Regions from separate parts of the Vreelandella hamiltonii genome, predicted to be linked through region 1. Evidence: predicted binding sites of a transcription regulator. Region 1 holds the regulator's gene; the other holds the start of a gene.
What was found. The regulator LexA, encoded in region 1, represses DNA repair genes until DNA is damaged. The targets are predictions, from matches to a motif close to TACTGTNTANNTANACAGTA.
Positions count from the first base shown of each region.

Region 1 (7,241 bases):
ATTGAACAATGAGGCAAAGACTTCGTGAACCGCATGCTTGATGTTGGCCAGGCCTTCGATATTGAGGAAGGTTTCCTGCTGACCGGCGAACGATGCATCCGGCAGGTCTTCCGCCGTTGCCGAGCTGCGCACCGCAACCTTCAGGCCGGGGTGTTTTGCCTGCAACTGCTGGTACGCCTGCTCCAGTGCCGCTTCGAAGGTGGGCGGCAACGGCGTCTCGATGATCCACTGGCGAATACGCTTGCCAGCCTCGGCCAGCGCCTTGACGTCGTCGACGTCGAGCCGTGCCAGGGTGTCGTTGATACGGTCGTTGAGGCCTTCGTGGGAGAGGAACTCGCGGTATGCATGGGCCGTAGTGGCGAAACCGCCGGGCACCGTGACACCCACACCGGCCAGGTTGGAGATCATTTCGCCAAGCGAGGCGTTCTTACCACCCACGCGTTCGACGTCCGCCATACCCAGCTGATCGAACCACAGAATGTACTCTTCCACGCAACCCCCTCACTCAGACATTGATGCAACCGTTGGGACGACACCCATTCACGCTGTCACCCTAGCATCGCGGCCCCCTATTCGCCATTGGTCTAACAGCGCAGGGAGTGGAGGATTTTTACAACAACGGCCGGAAACATGGCATTTATGTAGTCAGGACAGAACGCAGACCTGTTTGCGCGAGCACAATTGCGAGGCCAATCGCAAGTACCCTGCACACGCAAACCCTGCTCACGAAAACCCTGCACTCGAAAACCCTGCACTCGAAAACGTTGTACTGCCATGGCACACGGCACACAATGAGCGCTCGTAAATCAGTTGGGTGAGGATGGCGGACAGACTATGAAACGAACAGCCTTTTTTATTTCCGATGGCACGGGGATCACGGCAGAAAGCCTGGGGCGCAGCCTGTTGGCGCAGTTCAGTGACGTGGACATCAACATGATCACCAAGCCCTACATCGACACCTTGGAAAAGGCTCAGGCCGTCGCCGAAATCATCGAGTCCACCGCGATGCGCGACGGTGTTCGCCCCATCATCATCGACACCATCGTTGACCAGCAGATCCGCAACGTCATCCGCCAGGCCTCCGGCTTCAAGGTCGATATCTTCTCGACGTTTCTGGAACCGCTGGAGCAAGAGCTGGGCACGCACTCTTCCTACAGCGTGGGGCGCACCCACTCCATAGGCAGCGACGATGTCTACATGGACCGTATCCACTCGGTGCATTTTGCACTGGATAACGATGACGGTGCCCGCACCCATCAATACGACAAGGCAGACATCATTCTGGTGGGGGTATCTCGCTGCGGTAAAACGCCAACGTCTTTGTACCTAGCGCTTCAATTCGGCATTCGCGCGGCCAACTATCCGCTGACCGAGGACGACCTGGATGAAGATGGCCACTTGAAATTGCCGAAAGCGCTGGCACCGCACCGGCACAAGCTATTCGGCTTGACCATCGATGCTCGGCGACTGGCGGCCATTCGCAACGAGCGTCGCCCCAACAGCCGCTACAGCTCCATGGATCAGTGCCTGCAGGAAGTCGAGCAGGCCGAATCGCTCTACCGCAGCATGAACATTCCTTTCATCGACACCACACGCTTCTCCGTGGAGGAGATCTCCACCCGCATGATTGCCGAAACCGGCCTGGCAAGACGTTTCTCGCCCCGCTAGGCCAGTGCTTTACATGCCCTTGGGCGCAAAAATCCCCGGGGCATTTCGCCAGTAGCCTTTGTAGTCCATGCCGAAACCGAAGACGTAGCGGTCGGCGACTTCCAGACTGCAGTAATCGGCCTTCAGGCCAGGCACCGCTTTGCGGTCGTGCTGCTTGTCCACCAGGACGGCAGTGGTCACGCTGGCGGCCTGGGCTTCCTTGCAGTACGCCAGGATGGCCGCCAGGGTGGCGCCTTCATCGAGAATATCGTCGACGATCACCACATGCCGACCCGCCATGGGGACTTCCGGAGAGACCCGCCAGAACAGCTCGCCGCCGCGCAGTTCATTGCGGTAGCGGGTAGCGTGCAGGTAGTCCACTTCCAGTGGGAAACCCAGACGCGTCAGCAGATGACCGGTGGTGATCAACCCTCCGTTCATGACGCAGTAGAAAACCGGCAGCTTATCGCCCAGGTCACGGGTAATCTCTTCCGCCATACGGTCCAGCGCACGCTCGACCTGCTCCTGTGAAATCAAGCAGTCGGCGTTGTCCATCAACTCGCGCATGGAGTCCAGCGACTCCAGCGCCTCTTTATCCAATTTGGACATCGAGCCTCTCCAAAACAGTCTATGGGTCAATTAGCTGGCGTCAGCGACCAGCGCTTCCAGCCTGGCGTGGGTCTTGCGCCAACGGCCCAGCGCGGCCAGTGCTTCCAGCTGTGGTCGCGCGCGACCATAACGCAGCTTGGCGGGCCGCTTGTTGAATACGTCATGACAGGCCTGCACCACTTCCAGCGCAGCCTCACGGTCGTTGCAGATCAGCAGCATGTCGCAGCCCGCTGCCAGGGCAGCCTTGGCACGCTCGGCGGGGCCACCCGCCTCATGAGCCCCCGCCATGCTCAGGTCATCCGAGAAGATGCACCCTTTGAAGCCCAGCGACTCACGCAGCATGCCTAGCCAACTGGGCGAAAAACCGGCCGGACGCGAATCGAAGGCAGAGTAGACGATATGGGCGGGCATGACGCCGTTGAGCAGCGTGGCAAGCTGGCTGAAGGGCACCAGGTCGTGCTCCTTGATGGCCGAGAGCGGACGCTCATCGACAGGGAGGGCGGTGTGCGAATCGGCCCCCACGCCGCCGTGGCCGGGAAAGTGCTTGCCCACAGCTGCCATTCCCGCCTCATGCAATCCGTGCACGAAGGCTTGCCCCAGCAAGGCGACGTGCTGAGGGTCTCGGCTGAAGCTGCGCTCCCCGATCACGCTGGAAATACCGCTGTCCACGTCCAGCACGGGGGCAAAGCTGATGTCCAGGCCACAGGCGGCCATTTCCATGCCCAGCAGCCAGCCGGTATCTTTGGCCAGCGCCAGCCCTACCGACTGATCATGGGCAAACACGTCGCCAATCCGAGCCATGGGCGGCAGGCGCGTCACGCCTTGCCGGATACGCTGGACCCGGCCGCCCTCTTGGTCGACGGCCAATAGCAGGTCGCCGCGCACACGACGAATGCTGTCACACAGCTCCCGCACTTGGGTGGCGCTTTCCACGTTACGAGCAAACAGAATCACGCCACCTACCGCGGGATTCTTCAGCAGGCGCTTGTCTTCCTTGGTCAGGGTCTGGCCTTCCAGGTCGAGCATGACCGGGCCTAAAGGTTGAGTCATCGTACTGGGTCCAGGAAAAAGGGCGTCATTCTAGACCACCCGTGTGATCTTTCAAAATGTGGAGTATGCCAGCGGGGACAACGTCAATGCAGCCATACTGGCGTACCCGGCACAGCCCGTTTGAAAAGCCAGAGCAGGTCGGCATTACGTAGACGCACACAGCCGTGAGAAGCAGCAAGGCCCATGGGCTGGTCAGGGGGAGTACCGTGCAGGTAGATGTAGCGACGCTGGGAATCGACACAGCCGCCGCGATTGATACCGCGCTCCAGGCCACATAGCCACAGTATGCGGGTCAAGATCCAGTCGCGCTCGGGGAATTCGACCGCCAAATCGGCAGAGTAGACCTCTCCGGTCCAACGACGCCCCCGAAAGACCGCATCCTCTGGTAGCCCATCGCCAATCGCTGCTCGAATGTAGTGCCAACCCAACGGAGTACGTCCACTGCCCTCTTCTTGCCCTACGCCGGCCTTGCCCGTCGAAATGGCGCATTCATGCTCTAACGCGCTCCCCTGCCACCAGCGCAGGCGTTGGGCCTCGGTGTCGATTTCCATCCAGCCACCTTCGACGGGCGGCAGGTCAGCCAATCTGGGCGTGTGCATGGGGCTTCTCATCCACGGTTGCTGCGGGCAACGGCATCGGCGCGCTCATGGCCGCCACCACGACGGGGCGCAGACGTCGGATCAAGTCGCGTACCGTCACCTGCTCTTGATAATCCTTGGCGGCGATATCGCGCAGTGCATCCAGGCCAGACAGAGTGAAAATCACCGTGCCCAACATGAAGTGCAGCCGCCAGAAACGCTCGGCATCTGGCAGCTCGGGGGTCGCCCGCCGCACCAGCTCCGTGAAGCGCGTGAAGACATCGCCATACTGCTGCTGAATGTAGCGACGCAGGTGTCCTTGCGCCTGGCTGTAAGCCAGCCCCAGCAGCCGCATGAACACTTTCAGGCTATGCCGCTCGGCAGGCACGGCCAGCACGGTGGTGGCCATGGTTTCCAGCAGCACCTCCAGAGGAATGGCCTGGCCCTCGTAGCGCGCTTCCAGCTCGTCGAGCGCAGTATGGAAGCGTTCGGAGAACGGGTCCAGGTAGCGGGCAAATACCGCCTGTATCAGCGCTTTCTTCGACCCGAAGTGATAATTGACGGCAGCAAGGTTGACCCGCGCTTTGCTGGTGATATTGCGCAGTGATGTCTCGGCAAACCCCCGCTCTGCAAAGAGCACCTCTGCCGTATCCAAAATACGTGTGACCGTATCCGACTGGGCCATAGCGCCCTCCCAAAACAGGTGTTTAAAACATGGCGATCGCGTTGGCGAATAGTATGCCATTCCCCCTGCTGGCTCAAACGATTATCCCGCTCAAGGTTCAGGCCGCGTGCCCCGGTACGGATTGCAACTCATCATGTACTGGACAGAGCAACATACTGTATACTTAAACACATACTGATTTTACGGACATGTAGCGACTGTCTTTTCACTGTTTGGAGTCTGATATGTTACGCCCACTCACCGCACGCCAGCAGCATGTATATGATTTTATCGTGAAGACCATGGGCGAGCTTGGCTACCCCCCTACCCGCGCCGAAATCGCCAAGGCGCTGGGCTTTCGTTCCCCCAACGCCGCCGAAGAGCATCTGCGCGCCCTGGAGCGCAAAGGTGCCATTCGCATCATTCGCAATACGTCACGCGGCATTCGCCTGCCCAACCAGGAGCCGCTCGACGCCACGCCCCCGGCAGCCGAGCCTGCCAGCGCCGCCAACGATGCCACGCCCAGCGGGCTGCCGGTCATTGGCGAAGTCGCGGCAGGCAGTCCCATTCTGGCAGCGGAGCATATCGACCGTTACTGCCCGCTCCCTGCAGAGTACTTCACCCCCAAGGCCGACTATCTGCTGCGAGTTCGCGGCCTGTCGATGAAGGACGTGGGCATTCTGGAAGGCGATCTGCTGGCGGTGCATCGTACCGACCGCGTGCGTGACGGTCAGATCGTCGTCGCGCGCCTGGAAGACGAGGTCACGGTCAAGCGTTTTAAACGCCAGGGGCATCACGTCACGCTGCTCGCCGAGAACGAAGACTTCGCCCCCATCGAAATCGACCTGAGAACTCAACAGCTGGATATCGAAGGCGTCGGGGTAGGCGTCATCCGAGGCGGGAACGGCCAGGCACTGGGCTAAAATACTGGGCCAGGGCACTGGACCAAGCCACCGCCTACTGCATATCGATGTAACGATGGTCGTTGAACGTGGCGACCCAGTGCGGGTGGTAGACCAGCAAGATACTCAGCAGCATGCCGGTGATGAAGGCTTCCGAGGGCATCAGCAAGGGTAAAAAGCGGGCATACTCCTGAGCCAGATAAATCGCTTCAGGGTCGGTGCCCGCCACCAGAATCAGCCCCACGGCCGCCAGCCCGCCTCCTAGCGTGGCCAGCGCAGCACCGAAAAAACCGCAGGCAAACAGAAACACCATCAGGTTGTCCGGCAAGCGGCGATCCACGATACGCCATACCACCCCCGTGATCACGGCGGGCACCAGTCCCGTCACCAGCACGTTGGGCCCCAACAGCTCCCAGGCATTGCGCCCGATCACCACCATCGCCACGTTGAGCAGCAGGTTGCTGATCAAGGCCAGGGGCACCTTGAACACCAATGTCATCAGCACCGTGAACACCAGATGCAGGGTCAACCAATCGACCGCCTGGGCCCGCAGCTGCCACATCAGCATCACGGCAAGCGTCGCGGCCATCCAGCGATGCTGCAAACCGGTATCTTCCAGCAGCGGATGCCAGGGGCGCTGCCAAAGCACCCACCCCAGCGCACCTGCCGACACCAGCCAGGTAACCAGCAGTGCCCAGGTGGCCAGCACGCTTTGTGCAAAGGACATGGCGCCCCTCCCCGGTGGGCGAGTTAGCTGAACACGACGGTCTTGTTACCGTGAATCAATACGCGGTCTTCCAGATGCCAGCGCAGGCCGCGGGCCAGCACGGCTTTTTCCACATCACGGCCAAAGCGCACCAGGTCGGTGGGCGTATGGCAGTGGCTTACCCGATGGATATCCTGCTCGATGATGGGCCCCGCATCCAGCTCTTCGGTCACGTAATGGCAGGTGGCACCGATCAGCTTGACGCCACGCTCGTAAGCCTGGTGGTAAGGCTTTGCCCCGGCAAAGGAGGGCAAGAAGCTGTGATGAATATTGATGACGCGCCCGGCATAGCGCTCGCACAACGAGGGGGGCAGTATCTGCATGTACCGTGCCAACACGACACAGTCGGCCCGTGCCGCATCGATCTGGGTTTGTACCTGATCGAAAGCCGCCTGCTTGTTGGCCGGGTCAACCGGCACGTGATGATAAGGAATGCCGTACCACTCGGTGAGCGAACGCATGTCGTCATGATTGGAAATGACGCTGACGATATCGCAATCCAGCTCGCCTGCCTGCCAGCGATACAGCAGATCCACCAGGCAGTGGGATTCCCGCGACACCATCAACACCACGCGGCGGCGCTTCTGGGTGTCCACCAGTGACCACTGCATATCGAATTCGGCGGCGACGGGTTCGAACGCCGTGCGCAGCGCCTCGGCCGACATGCCCAATGAATCGGCGAGAATTTCGTAACGCATGAAAAAGCGACCCGTCTCCAGGTCGGAGTGCTGGCTGGCCTCGGTAATCGAGCCGCCCTGCTGGGCAATGAAGCTGGAAACACGCGCCACGATGCCCACCTGATCCGGGCACGACACAACTAAACGGTAATAATGAGACATCAATGAACACTCTTGCGTATGTAACGGCACGTTCGCCAGGGACTTACCTGCCGACAGGCAAGCCTCACCAGGCGCGCTAGTGTAACGCAAGCGCTGCGACCAAGCACTGTGGTGCAGTGCCGCGATGATTGTTACAGGCCCCTCCCTTCCCGTATAGTTAAGAGATTACTTCCCAGGCTTTTCATG
Region 1 covers NZ_BMXO01000015.1:67,109-74,349, reverse strand. The annotation lists gene ppsA (phosphoenolpyruvate synthase) at 1-492, opposite strand, end outside; gene ppsR (posphoenolpyruvate synthetase regulatory kinase/phosphorylase PpsR) at 835-1,668, shown strand; gene IE061_RS14455 (hypoxanthine-guanine phosphoribosyltransferase) at 1,678-2,256, opposite strand; gene nagZ (beta-N-acetylhexosaminidase) at 2,287-3,306, opposite strand; gene IE061_RS14445 (L,D-transpeptidase) at 3,390-3,905, opposite strand; gene IE061_RS14440 (TetR/AcrR family transcriptional regulator) at 3,883-4,569, opposite strand; gene lexA (transcriptional repressor LexA) at 4,794-5,471, shown strand; gene IE061_RS14430 (energy-coupling factor ABC transporter permease) at 5,506-6,177, opposite strand; gene purU (formyltetrahydrofolate deformylase) at 6,201-7,055, opposite strand.

Region 2 (7,241 bases), on a different contig from region 1:
CTGCCGCCGCTCCAGGCGAGCGTGCAGCAGGATCCCCAACATCAGAAGCGCAGTTACGCCCCAGGCAGCCCATACATAGAGACCGTGGCCGCCCATGGCAAAGAATTCGTTTAGCGAGGCAAAGGTCATTGGCCCACCTCCTCGGCGAGTTCACGCACCCAGCGCTTGTTGGCTTCCCTGCGCAGAATTTCACTGCGGGTACGCATCAAGGCAAGCGCAATAAAAAAGCTGTAGAAGCCCAGCACCATGATCAGCAGCGGCGCCCACATTTCCATCGGCATGGCCACGCGCCCGGTGATGGTGAACGTGGCCGGCTGGTGCAGGGTGTACCACCAATCGACGGAGTACTTGATGATCGGGATATTGATGACGCCCACCATGGCCAGCACGGAAGCCGCCCGCGACCCACTGTCACGACTGGTGAAGGCGCCACGCAGGGCGATGACCCCCAGATAGAGGAACAGCAGGATCAGCATCGAGGTGAGCCGAGCATCCCACATCCACCAGGTGCCCCAGGTGGGCACGCCCCAGACGGCGCCCGAAAACAGCGCGATGAAGGTCATGGCGGCACCCAGCGGGGCAATCACGGTGGCCAGCATGTCGGCGACCTTGATTTTCCAGACCATGAACACCAGCCCGGAAATGGCCATGGAGACAAAGATGGACTGGGCCAGAAACGCAGCAGGCACATGCACGTAGATGATGCGAAAACTGTTGCCCTGCTGGTAGTCGGCGGGAGCGAACACCAGCCCCCATACGGTGCCCACGGCCAGCAACAGCGCGGCTGCCACCCAGAACCAGGGTTGCAGCTTGGCACTGATCGCATAAAACCACTTGGGAGATCGCAGTTTGTTTATAAAGCCCCACATGGTTTTCCCATCCTTTAACCGTTAATGCTGATGCGTAGCGACGCGGCAATCGCCCAGGGTGCCAGCATGAGCGACACCGCCAGCAGCGCTCCCAGTATGGCCAGGTGAGCGGCCATCCCATCACCCAGAATGGCGGCCTGCACCGCGCCTGCCCCAAAAATCAGAACCGGGATATACAGCGGCAGTACCAGCAGGGAGAGCAGTACCCCGCCCTTGGCCAGCCCCACGGTCAGCGCTGCGCCAATGGCCCCTATCAGGCTCAGGCTCGCGGTGCCCAGCGCCAACGACAGCGCCAGCACCCCGTAGCTGCCTGCTGGCAGCGACAGCATGATGCCCAGCACCGGCGCCATCAGCGCCAGCGGCAGCCCGGTCAACAGCCAGTGCACGGCCACCTTGGCAAGCCCCAGCGCCGCCAGCGGCTGGGGGGCCAGCAGCAGCTGCTCCAGGCTGCCGTCTTCGTAATCGCTGCGAAACAGGCTATCCAGCGACAGCAGGGCCGCCAGCAGCGCCGCTACCCACAGCAGTCCTGGCGCGATGCTGGCCAGCAAGGCAGGGTCAGGCGAAATGCCAATGGGAAACAGCGTGATGACCAGTGCAAAAAACACCAGCGGATTGAGCACCTCACCCTTGCGCCGCAGCATCAGCGTCAGGTCGCGCTTGAGCGTGGCATGAATGGCCACTCCAAGCCCCCCCTGCGGTGTATGCAGGACCACCTCAGGAGCACTCGACAGGGCGTGTGAAGATAGGGCGTGTGAACGTTGCAACGCTGACTCCTTTTTACCCCAGCTGAATACGTCTCAGCACCGATGATTCGGTCAGTGCATGGTGGGTCGTCACCAGAACACAGCCGCCAGACTGGGCATGTGCGACCAGCTGCGCTTCCAACGCCATGACACCGTGGCGGTCAATCGCCGTGAAAGGCTCATCCAGGACCCATAGCGCGCGCGGCGTCAGCGTCAGCCTGGCCAGGGCAATACGGCGCTGCTGACCAGCGGAAAGCTGCCCTGCCGGGACATCTTCAAAGCCCGCAAGACCAACCTCGGACAGCGCTTGTTCACGCTGTTTATCGCTGCCTTTTTCACCATTGAGCGCTTGATACCACGCCAGATTTTCCAACGGCGTGAGACCCGCTTTAACGCCGGGGGCATGCCCTAGATAGAGTAGGTTTGCGAGAAAATGTTCACGGGTCTGGTGCATGGGGGCACCGTTCCAGAATAGCTCGCCACGGTAGTCGGTCAGTTGGCCGGAGAGAATCTTCAACAACGTGGTTTTACCACTGCCGTTGGGGCCTTCGATGCGGACGATCTCGCCGCCCTTGATGTCGAGGTCAAGTCCTTCAAACAGCCAACGATCATCGCGTTCACAGGCCAGTTGTCGGGCTTGCAGGCACAGGCTCAAAAGACTCTCCAGACGCATTAATTTTGGGTCGAACTCTACACTGAAAGGCGCTTTCTCGCCAGTCACCCTCTGCGGCCAGGGGTCGCAGCATGACACAGCTCAAGCTCTCGCCATAAAAGCGACGCGTCAAACAGCACTAGCACTGTATGCAAAAACAGGCTTATACTGTAACCACTGTATGAATAGACACCCATCAAATCCCGTTTGTCCATTCACTCACTCGACCGCCTTGGCACAGGCGCTGCATGGGAGAACACACAATGACGATCTGCCTCGCCCCTCAGGTAACGTCTCACGTACCTTCTCAACCGCTGCCACCGTCCAACGTGCGCCAGCGCCTTGCCCCTCACCCCCGCCAGGCAAACCAGGACGGTCAAGTGACCCGGCACAACACTTATGCCCTGCGCATTCGCGGCGACCGCCTGCAGGCCAGCCAGCTCTTCGACGGTGATCTGGTCATTATCCACCGGCATCAGCACGACACCCAGCAGGAAACGGCGACCCTGACCATCAACGATCGCCAGCTTCCCTTGAGCCATTTATCGATTACCCGCCTGGGGGTGCACTTGTGCCCCGAAGATACAGCAGTGCCCGCGCTATTCCTGCATAATGGCGACATCCAGGTGCTGGGCATGGTCATGGGCGTGGCGCACCACACCCGGCAGACTCGGCACCACTGATTCGCGCTTATGTTGGCCAGGAGTCCTGCTTGCGTTACCACGTTCCCGACATTGCCCCCGAGGCGTGGCACTCCACCGAGACCGAGGTAGAGAAAAGCCAGTTTCTGACCTGGCTATGCCACGCCCCCAGCCCCAGCGCCTTCGACGCCTTGCTGCAGGCCGCCAGACTGGCCCACCCCAATGCCAGCCACCACTGCACCGCCTTTATCGCCGGCCCACCAGGGGAGCAGACCCGCATTGGCTTTTCGGATGACGGCGAACCGGGTGGCACGGCGGGACGGCCCATGTTCCAGGCGCTGCAAGGCAGCCAGTTAGGAGAAGTGGGCTGCGTGGTGATTCGCTACTTTGGCGGCACCAAGCTGGGCACCGGCGGCCTGGCCAGAGCCTACGCCCAGGCCGTCAATGCAGGGCTGGAAACCCTGCCCACTCGGGAAGTGATCGAACGCGACAGCTATCGGTTACGCGTAGGCTTCGCCCATGAAGCGCAGGCCCGAGCCTGGTGTGAAGAGCAGGCACTGCCTGTGGAACAGGCTGAATACGATGGGCATGGCGTGTGCCTGACCATCGGCTGGCCCAGCGATGTAGCGCTGGATATCGGCAGCCTGGAGAATCGCCTGAAAACGACCGTGGCGTTCGAAGCGCTGTAAGTAAGTTCACGGCCTGCCGATGAAAGCTCGGCAAGCCGTGAAAGGGCTCAGACTCGGGCTCAGCCCAGTTTTATCGCCAAGTACCAGTTCTATCCCAGGTACTTGATCATGACCCCGGCAGCCACCGCCGAGCCGATCACCCCGGCCACGTTCGGACCCATGGCATGCATCAGCAGGAAGTTATGCGGGTTTGCCTCCAGCCCCACCTTGTTGGCAACCCGCGCCGCCATCGGCACCGCCGAGACGCCAGCCGCGCCAATCAACGGGTTGATGGGCATCTTGCTGACCATGTTCATGAGCTTCGCCATCAATACACCCGCCGCCGTCCCGATACCAAAGGCAACGATGCCCAGGCCCAGAATCCCTAACGTCTCGAACGTCAGGAAACTGTCGGCCATCAGCTTGGAGCCCACGGACAAGCCCAGAATGATGGTCACGATATTGATCAACGCATTCTGCGCGGTGTCCGACAGCCGCTCCACCACGCCACACTCACGCATCAGGTTGCCAAAGCAGAACATGCCCAGCAGCGGCGCCGCATCCGGCAAGAACAGCGCGACGGCAATCAGCAGCATCAGCGGGAAGATCACCTTCTCAAGCTTGGAGACCGGACGCAGCTGCGTCATGGTGATCTTGCGCTCTTTCTCGGTGGTCAACAGCCGCATGATCGGCGGCTGAATGAGTGGCACCAACGCCATGTAGGCATAGGCCGCGACGGCAATGGCCCCCAGCAACTCTGGCGCCAGGACGCTGGACACATAGATCGACGTAGGCCCGTCCGCCCCACCGATGATGCCGATGGCGGCCGCCTGATTGAGCGAAAAGTCCATGACGCCCAGAGAGGTAAGCAGCACTGCACCAAACAACGTGGCAAAAATCCCGAACTGGGCGGCCGCCCCCAGAAACAGCGTACGCGGGTTGGCCAGCAGAGGACCAAAGTCGGTCATCGCACCTACGCCCATGAAGATCAGCAGTGGTGCAATGCCCGAGGCAATGGCAACACGATAGAAGCTGTAGAGCATGCCATCGCTGTAGCCCGCGCCCAGAGCAATGTCCTTGGCCACACGTAGCTGATCGTAGGCCGCCGTATCGTGAGCGACAGCTTTCAGCACCTCACGCCATCCCTCGACACCCGCCAAAGGGTCCAGGGTAACGCCCAGCGCAGCCGCCATCTGTTGCAGCACGGCAGGCTTGGCCACCTCGATGGCCTGATCGAGCGCCGAAATGGCCAGCCCAGCTTCCGGAATATTGGCCAGGATGCCACCGAAACCAATCGGCACCAGCAGCAGCGGCTCGAATTTCTTGTAGATCGCCAGGTACAAAAGCCCCAGCCCTACCAGAATCATGACCGCCTGGCCAAGCTCCAGGTTATAGAGCCCGGAGCCTTCCCATAAGGTGATTAATTTATCCATTCCCGAGTTGCCCTTAAAGCTCAATCAGTGCATCGCCAACAGCGACGCTATCGCCTTCGCTGACATTGACTTTCGATACCGTACCGGCACTGCTGGCACGCACTTCGGTTTCCATCTTCATGGCTTCCAGGATAATCACCACATCGCCTTCGGCCACTTGGTCGCCTGGGCGTACATTCACCTTGAAGATGTTACCGGCCAGCGGCGCATCGATGCTTTCACCGCTGGGCGCTGGGGCGGCGGCCTCAGACTGTGCAGCAGGCTGCTCCTGAATATCGCCAATCTCGCCACCTTCCGACACCTCGACCACGTAAGCCTTACCGTTGAGCTTCACGGTGTAGGTTTCCGGACCACCGCTGGAGGTAGGCGCGATAGCAGATGCTGTTTCTGTTTTGGCAGGCGCAGCCGCTTGAGGCGCTTCGGGCGCAGGCTCAAAGGCGTCTTTATTGTCGCGGTTTTTGAGGAATTTCAGGCCAATCTGCGGGAACAGCGCATAGGTCAGCACGTCATCCACTTCCCGCTCGCCCTCGGCAAGGCGAATGCTATCGGCGCTGGCTTTCTCTTTCAGCTCGGCCGCGAGCTTGTCCATTTCTGGAGAGAGGTTATCTGCCGGGCGGCAAGTAATCGGCTCGCCGCCTTCCAGTACACGCTTTTGCAATTCGGCATTGAAAGGAGCCGGAGCAGAGCCGTATTCACCCTTCAGCAGCGCCTGCACTTCTTTAGAGATCGACTTGTAGCGCTCGCCCATCATGACGTTCATGACCGCCTGAGTGCCCACAATCTGTGAGGTGGGCGTCACCAACGGAATAAAGCCGAGGTCTTCGCGTACGCGGGGGATTTCGCTCAGCACGTCATCCAGCTTGTCGCCAGCGCCCTGCTCTTTCAGCTGGCTCTCCATGTTGGTCAGCATGCCGCCCGGCACTTGCGCCACCAGAATGCGTGAGTCGATACCCCGCAGCGAGCCCTCGAACGCCGCATACTTCTTGCGTACCTCACGGAAATAACCGGCGATGTCTTCCAACAGCTCCAGGTCCAGCCCCGTGTCACGGTCCGTGTCCTTGAGCATCGCCACCACGGATTCGGTGGGGCTGTGTCCATAGGTCATCGACATCGATGAGATGGCCGTATCCACGTTATCGATGCCAGCCTCCACGGCCTTCAAAATGGTGGACGTCGAGAGCCCGGTGGTCGCGTGGCAGTGCAGGTGGACGGGAATGGAGAGTTCTTTCTTCAGGCGCGTCACCAGGTCGAACGCCGTGTAAGGCGTCAACAATCCCGCCATATCCTTGATAGCCAGAGAATCTGCGCCCATTGCAGCAATGGTTTTGGCAAGATCTACCCAGCTATCCAGGGTATGTACCGGACTCACCGTGTAGGAAATGGTGCCCTGTGCATGGCCACCGACTTGGCGAACCGCTTTGATGGCGCGCTCCAGGTTGCGCGGGTCGTTCATGGCGTCAAACACGCGGAACACGTCAACGCCGTTGGTTTTAGCGCGCTCGACGAATTTATCAACTACGTCATCGGCGTAGTGGCGGTAACCCAGCAGGTTTTGGCCGCGCAGCAGCATTGCCTGCGGTGTGTTCGGCATCGCCTCTTTAAGGGCACGAATACGCTCCCACGGGTCCTCTCCTAAATAACGGATACACGCATCGAAAGTGGCACCGCCCCAGGTTTCCAGAGACCAGTAGCCGACTTTATCCAGCTTTTCGGCGATGGGCAGCATGTCATCCAAGCGTAGGCGCGTAGCAAACAGCGATTGGTGAGCATCGCGCAGGACAACATCAGTGATTCCCAGAGGACGTTTTGTTTCATTCATGGTCGTGGCTCACAGTTTAGCGTTATGGATTTGTAGTAAATTTAACAAAAAAATAGCCATCAGAGCGAAATAAGCACACAAAAGCGTGCGTCTTACGGACGGCGGGACGAGCGGTAACGATGCACTGCAGCACTGATCACCGCGGCAACTTCGTCATTTTGGCCGTTACTGGCGGGTGTTTTTGCACTATTTCGACCCGCTGGCGCTGCCACGGGAGCAGGCTGAAAGCGGTCAATCAACTTCGACATCAGCGTAACGCTAATGACCAAAATAGTAAGAAAAACAAAAACAAAGACCATACCAAGGCCCATTAGAGCGAGCCCCTCTTGGAGTAACTCCGACCCCTGCATAGCGTGCTCTCCTTGTTTTATAGGGTTATTGGCACGCCAAACGCCTCCAGCGGCGCTTGGCGGAGT
Region 2 covers NZ_BMXO01000001.1:537,022-544,262, forward strand. The annotation lists gene ccmD (heme exporter protein CcmD) at 1-129, opposite strand, end outside; gene IE061_RS02635 (heme ABC transporter permease) at 126-869, opposite strand; gene ccmB (heme exporter protein CcmB) at 884-1,600, opposite strand; gene ccmA (cytochrome c biogenesis heme-transporting ATPase CcmA) at 1,647-2,267, opposite strand; gene IE061_RS02650 (S24 family peptidase) at 2,528-2,947, shown strand; gene IE061_RS02655 (IMPACT family protein) at 2,977-3,594, shown strand; gene IE061_RS02660 (sodium ion-translocating decarboxylase subunit beta) at 3,684-5,006, opposite strand; gene oadA (sodium-extruding oxaloacetate decarboxylase subunit alpha) at 5,020-6,825, opposite strand; gene IE061_RS02670 (OadG family protein) at 6,918-7,175, opposite strand.
Region 2: the regulator LexA is predicted to act here: its motif matches at 2,408-2,427, upstream of IE061_RS02650 (S24 family peptidase).